One region of the Catenuloplanes niger genome, then DNA from elsewhere that is predicted to be linked to it. Evidence: predicted binding sites of a transcription regulator. Region 1 holds the regulator's gene; each other region holds the start of a gene.

Evidence for each region. The regulator HrcA, encoded in region 1, represses chaperone genes, less so after heat shock. The targets are predictions, from matches to a motif close to GGTTNGCACNCTCNNNNNGAGNGTGCNAACC.
Region 2: the regulator HrcA is predicted to act here: its motif matches at 1,257-1,287, upstream of groES (co-chaperone GroES).
Region 3: the regulator HrcA is predicted to act here: its motif matches at 1,307-1,337, upstream of groL (chaperonin GroEL).

The regions. Positions count from the first base shown of each region.
Region 1 is NZ_JAVDYC010000001.1:2,580,775-2,583,041, reverse strand. It holds gene J2S44_RS11180 (magnetosome magnetite crystal formation protein family) at 1-481, opposite strand, end outside; gene hrcA (heat-inducible transcriptional repressor HrcA) at 736-1,758, shown strand; gene dnaJ (molecular chaperone DnaJ) at 1,804-2,267, shown strand, end outside.
Region 2 is NZ_JAVDYC010000001.1:3,517,166-3,519,432, forward strand. It holds gene groL (chaperonin GroEL) at 1-587, opposite strand, end outside; gene groES (co-chaperone GroES) at 725-1,033, opposite strand; gene J2S44_RS15265 (THUMP-like domain-containing protein) at 1,338-2,267, shown strand, end outside.
Region 3 is NZ_JAVDYC010000001.1:4,726,074-4,728,340, reverse strand. It holds gene groL (chaperonin GroEL) at 1-1,077, opposite strand, end outside; gene J2S44_RS20885 (cold-shock protein) at 1,888-2,091, opposite strand.

The sequences.
Region 1 (2,267 bases):
TGTGGGACAGGATCACCCACGTCTTGTCGTCGTTGGCGTAGTTCGCCTTGCCGCCGGGGTAGCCGGGGGTGCCGAACTGCGGACCCTGGCCGGGCGGGGCACCGTAGCCGCCGCCGGGCGGGGGACCGTAGCCGCCACCGGGTGGTGGGGCGCCGTAGCCACTACCGGGCTGCGAGCCGTAGCCGCCGGGCGGCGGGTAGGCGCCCGCGCCGCTGGTGGGCGGCGGGTACCCGCCGGCACCGCTGGTGGGTGGCGGGTAGGCGCCCGCGCCGCTGGTGGGTGGCGGGTAGGCGCCCGCGCCGCTGGTGGGCGGCGGGTAGGCGCCCGCGCCGCTGGTGGGTGGCGGGTAGGCGCCCGCGCCGCTGCTCGGCGGCGGGTAGGAGCCGTCCGGCGTCGGCGGCGTGCTGTATGACGGCAGGGGCGCGGTCGGGTCGTGGTGACCCGGGTTGCCCTCACCAGGCGGACGAGGCGGTTCGGTCATGCCCGCCACGGTAGAGGGACCGGCCAAACCAGGCCAGCCCTCTCCTCCGGCGCGCCTACCCGATTACCGAGATATCAGAAATATCGCATATGTGGGGCAAAGTGATCATCGCTTCTCGTGGACGTGCGTCGTAGACTGGCACTCGCTACAGTCGAGTGCCAGCGGTGCAACACCGGTAACAGGAGTACAGCAGCATCGGCGGTACCGCAGCAGCGGGCGAGAGGATCTCTGACCGGCGGGAAGGTAGGTTGGCGATGCCATTGGACGATCGCAAGCTCGCCGTTCTGCGCGCGATAGTCGAGGACTACGTCGCGACGCAGGAGCCGGTCGGCAGCAAATCCCTGGTCGAGCGGCACAACCTCGGCGTCTCGCCGGCCACCGTGCGCAACGACATGGCAGTGCTCGAGGAGGAGGGCTACATCCGGCAGCCGCACACGAGCGCCGGCCGCGTCCCCACGGACCGCGGCTACCGGCTCTTCGTGGACCGGCTCTCCCGGGTGAAACCGCTCAGCCCGGCCGAGCGCCGGGCCATCGAGCGCTTCCTCGCCGGCGCGGTCGACCTCGACGATGTGGTGCATCGCACTGTCCGGCTCCTGGCGCAGCTGACGCGCCAGGTCGCGGTCGTGCAGTACCCGAGCCTGGCCCGGTCGTCGGTGCGGCACCTGGAACTGGTCCAGGTCTCCACCACCCGGCTGATGCTCGTCATGATCGCCGACACCGGCCGGGTCGAGCAGCGCCTGGTGGAGCTGCCCGAGCCGACCGACACCCAGATCGTGCTCGACCTGCGCACCCGCATCAACGAGAAGCTCTGCGGCAAGCGCCTGGTCGACACGCCGCTGCTGGTCGAGGCGCTGATGGACGAGATCCGGCCGGATCAGCGGCCGACCATGGCAGTGCTCTCCTCCGTGCTGCTGGAGACGCTGGTCGAGCGGCGCGAGGAGCGGGTTGTCCTGGCGGGCACCGCGAACCTGACCCGGGGTGGCATCCTGGACTTCCACGGTTCGCTGCGGCCCATCCTTGAGGCGCTGGAGGAGGATCTGATCCTGCTCAAGCTGTTCGGGGAGGTCGAGCCGACCACCACCCGAGTGATGATCGGCGACGAGACCCAGGTCGACAACCTGCGGTCCGCGTCGGTGGTCAGCACCGGTTACGGACCGCACAGCACGATCGTGGGCGGGTTGGGCGTGCTCGGCCCGACCCGGATGGACTACCCCGGCAACATCGCGACGGTGCGAGCCGTGGCACGCTACGTGAGTGAACTGCTGGCACAGAACTAACCGCCGGCATTCCTGATCCAGACAGACATGGGGACACCGAACGCAGTGGCCAGGGACTACTACGGGATCCTCGGCGTGAGCCGGGACGCGACCGACGACGACATCAAGCGGGCCTATCGCAAGCTGGCCCGCCAATACCACCCGGACGTGAATCCGGATCCCGAGGCGCACGAGAAGTTCAAGGACATCAACGCGGCGTACGAGGTGCTCTCGGACGACCAGAAGCGTCAGATGGTCGACCTCGGCGGCGATCCGCTGGCCCCGGGCGGCGGGGGTGGCCCCGGCGGCCCCGGCGGCGCGGGCCCGTTCGTCGGGTTCCAGGACATCATGGACGCGTTCTTCGGTCAGGCCGCGGGCGCGACCCGGGGTCCGCGGCCGCGCACCCGCCCGGGTGCCGACGCGATCCTCCGCCTGGAGCTCGACCTGCAGGAGACCGCGTTCGGCGTCGAGGCGCCGATCACGGTCGACACCGCGGTCATCTGCACCACCTGCTCCGGTGCCGGCACCGC
Region 2 (2,267 bases), 940 kb from region 1:
CCCTTGTCGAACTGCAGACCCTCGGTGATGTCCAGCTCGGTGGCGAGCGTGGAGCCCTCCTCGACGGTGATGACGCCGTCGCGGCCGACCCGGTCCATCGCCTCGGCGATCAGCTCGCCGATCGTGGCGTCCTGCGCGGAGACGGTCGCGACGTGCGCGATCGCCTTGTGGTCCGCGACCTCGACCGCCTTCTCGATCAGCGCGTTCGACACGGCCTCGACGCCCGCGTCCAGGCCGCGCTTGATGCCGGCCGGGTTCGCGCCGGCCGTCAGGTTGCGGATGCCCTCGCGGACCAGCGCCTGGGCCAGCACGGTCGCGGTGGTGGTCCCGTCACCAGCGACGTCGTTGGTCTTCGTCGCCACCTCCTTGACGAGCTGCGCGCCAAGGTTCTCGTACGGGTTGGTGAGCTCGATCTCCTTGGCGATGGTGACGCCGTCGTTGGTGATCGTCGGAGCGCCGAACTTCTTGTCCAGCACGACGTTGCGGCCGCGCGGCCCGAGGGTGACCTTTACGGTGTCCGCGAGCGCGTTGACGCCGTGCTCGAGCAGGTGGCGGGCGTCATCCGAGAAGCTCAGGATCTTCGCCATTGTTGTCCCTTCACGGACTTGGAAACTGCGGTCACGCCGTCAGGCGCGAAACCGCTGGAGAACCGCCTATGAGCGCAGACAGCCCCGGCCCCCGCGAAACGGGTTCCGGGGCTGACCGCAGAGAATTACTTAGGAAGTCACTTCTCGATGACGGCGAGCACGTCGCGCGCGGAGAGCACGAGGTACTCAGCGCCGGCGTACTTGACCTCGGTGCCGCCGTACTTCGAGTAGATGACGGTGTCGCCGACCTTCACGTCAACCGGGATGCGGTTGCCCTTGTCGTCGACGCGGCCGGGGCCGACGGCGACGACGGTCCCCTCCTGCGGCTTCTCCTTGGCGGTGTCGGGGATCACGATGCCCGACGCCGTGGTGGTCTCGGCCTCGTTCGCCTGGACGAGGATGCGGTCCTCGAGCGGCTTGATCGCAACCTGGGTCGCGGTAGTCACGGGCATACCCTCCTGGGGTACTGGTGTCGTTACCGTCCTCGCGAGCGCGAACGCACGCTGGACGGCGTCAATCTGCCTCATGCCACCGGGCGGGCCGTCGTCGCGGGTGCCGGACCGCCAGGCGTTGCTCCCGGAACGGGTCCGGGAAGCTTGGTGCTCCCGGGAACGGGCCCGGAAGGCTGGCACCCACCCATGGCGAGTGCTAACGGAAGGTTATTCCGGCGGCTAGCACTCCGTCAAGGAGAGTGCCAACACCCCGCGCGCCGCGCCGCCCCGGGCCGCCCGGAAGGATGGGGGCGTGGAGCTGGATCTGCTGCGTACCCCCGAGGGAGAGGCCGCGCTCGCCGCGGCCGCGGCGACGGACGGCGGTGACGCGCTGGCCGCGGCGGCCGGGCTGCGGCGCGCCGGGTTCCCGCCCGAGCTCGCCTCCGCCGCGCTCACCCAGGCCGAGCTGCGCCGGCGCGCGACCGCGAAGTTCGGCGCGGACGCGGACGTCATGTTCTTCACCCGGGCCGGGCTGGAGCAGGCCACCCGCGCCACGGTCGCGGCGCGCCGGGCGGCCCGGCTGCACGCGGCCGGCGTACGCGTGCTGGCTGATCTCGGTTGTGGGCTGGGCGCGGACGCGATCGCGGCGGCCCGGGCGGGCATCCGCGTGCACGCGGTGGAGGCCGACCCGCACACCGCGGCGCTGACCGCGGCCAACGCGGCCGCGCTGGGGCTGACCGGCCTGATCACGGTGACCACCGGTGACGCCACCGAGGCGGACCTGAGCGGCGTGGACGCGGTCTTCTGCGACCCGGCCCGGCGGGCCTCGAAGACCGGCCGGCGCGTCTTCGACCCCGCGTCGTTCTCCCCGCCCTGGGACTTCGTGGCCGGGCTGGCCGCGCGCGTGCCGCGTACCGTGCTGAAACTCTCCCCCGGCATCGACCACGCGCTGATCCCGGACGGCGCGGAGGCGGAGTGGGTGAGCGTGGGCGGTGACGTGGTGGAGGCCGCGTTCTGGTGCGGGCCGCTGGCCGGCGTGCCGCGCCGGGCCACGGTGCTGCCGGACGGTGGCGAGCTGACCGGCGAGGCCGACATCCCCGCCGAGGTCGGCGGCGTGCGGCGGTACGTCTACGACCCGGACGGCGCGGTCGTCCGGGCACACCTGGTGGCCGCGTTCGCGGACCGGGTCGGCGGCGTGCTGGCCGACCCGCAGATCGCCTACGTCTACGCGGACACGCCGGCACCGACC
Region 3 (2,267 bases), 2.1 Mb from region 1:
GTCGTAGTCGGAGTCCGACTTCTCGATCTCGGCGCGGATCTGGGCGACCCGGCCGTTGATCTGGTCGGCGTCACCGGCACCGTCGACGATGGTGGTCTCGTCCTTGGTGACCTGCACCTTGCGGGCGCGGCCGAGCATGTCGAGGCCGACACCCTCCAGCTTGAGGCCCAGCTCCTCGGAGACGGTCTGGCCGCCGGTGAGGATCGCGATGTCGGTCAGCATGGCCTTGCGGCGGTCGCCGAAGCCCGGCGCCTTGACGGCGACGGACTTGAAGGTGCCGCGCACCTTGTTGACGATCAGGGTGGCCAGGGCCTCGCCCTCGACGTCCTCGGCGATGATCAGCAGCGGCTTGCCCGACTGCATGACCTTCTCCAGGATCGGGAGCAGGTCCTTGACCGAAGAGATCTTGCTGTTCGCGATGAGGATGTACGGGTCGTCGAGGACGGCCTCCATCCGCTCCGCGTCGGTCCAGAAGTAGGGCGAGATGTAGCCCTTGTCGAAGCGCATGCCCTCGGTGAGCTCGAGCTCGAGGCCGAAGGTGTTGCTCTCCTCGACGGTGATGACGCCTTCCTTGCCGACCTTGTCCATCGCCTCGGCGATGATCTCGCCGACGGTGTTGTCACCGGCGGAGATGGAGGCGGTGGAGGCGATCTGCTCCTTGGTCTCGACGTCCTTCGCCAGCTGGCTCAGGCCCTCGGAGACACTCGCGACGGCAGCCTCGATGCCCCGCTTCAGGGCCATCGGGTTGGCGCCGGCGGCGACGTTGCGGAGGCCCTCGCGGACCAGCGCCTGCGCCAGGACGGTCGCGGTCGTCGTGCCGTCACCGGCCACGTCGTCCGTCTTCTTCGCGACCTCCTTGACCAGCTCAGCGCCGATCTTCTCGTAGGGGTCCTCGAGCTCGATCTCCTTGGCGATGCTCACACCATCGTTGGTGATGGTGGGGGCGCCCCACTTCTTCTCGAGCACCACGTTGCGGCCCTTGGGGCCCAGCGTCACCTTGACGGCGTCGGCGAGGGTGTTCATGCCCCGCTCAAGACCGCGGCGCGCCTCCTCGTCGAAAGCGATAATCTTGGCCATACGGCGTTGTCCTCCTGGACGCTCACGGCACCCGGACTGTTCTCGCCGGCTGCCGCCTGCTGACGCACCTTCGAACGACGTCACGCGATCACGCACGTCGCCGTCGGCCGGGCCGGATAAGCCCGCGACGACCGGTCCTGCCCTCGTGGCTGACCTCTCGGCACCCACTCGGACGAGACCCCACCGTCCCGACCTGTTGGCACTCGCCATCAGCGAGTGCCAGAACCTTTTTTAGCACTCTCCCCATGCGAGTGCAAGCACGGTCGGTAGCCCCATGGACGTGATGCGTGCCCTCGCGGACCGGACGGGCGCCGCCCGGACCGCCCCTCACCACGCCCGCGCGGCCTCCGAGCCCCGGACGCGACCCGTTCCGCGACAGCCGCCGCGACTCCCACAAAGGGTGGAATCCCGTTCAGGGGAATACGCGACGGACGACCCCGCCCGACCGACGGCGTCCATCATGAGCGGCCACCCGATCGGCGGATGGCCAACGACGTTCAAAGTTGTAGTGACGATCGTGAAAGCCACCCACCGTGGCCGTTCGGCGCGATGCGGGAGGCACACCGAAAGGGGGAACCGATTGACCGGCGACCCACCGAACCGCACTGCCAACGGAATGGCTGCTCCGCGCAGACATCAGTTCGGCCGGCACATTAGCGAAGCCGAATAGTACTTCGACATCCGTCTACTTGTTGACGACACGATAACCGTGCCCAACACGTGAGCAGGGCGCCGCCTCACCGACGTGAGGAGCGACGCCCCGAATGGGAGATGTAGGGATCGGTCCGGCCTCGGACCGACACCGGCGAATCAGGCGATGACCCGGACCTTCTCCGCCTGCGGTCCCTTCTGACCCTGCGCGATCTCGAACTCCACGCGCTGCCCGTCGTCCAACGCCTTGTAGCCGTCCATCTCGATCGCGGAGAAGTGGACGAAGACGTCCTGCCCCCCGTCAACCGCGATGAAACCGTAGCCCTTTTCGCTGTTGAACCACTTGACGGTGCCCTGTGCCACGGTGCACTTCCTCACTTCTATGGTGCTGGTTGCGCCAACCCCCCGGCTTAAGCAACTGCTCATCCGGGGCCGCCTGATCCGGGTCCGTCTGGTCCTCGAAACACTGCGGCCGAACCGCACGCTACACGAGCAACACCGACCGTGCACTACCCTAAAACGGACACCGTGGACGCGAT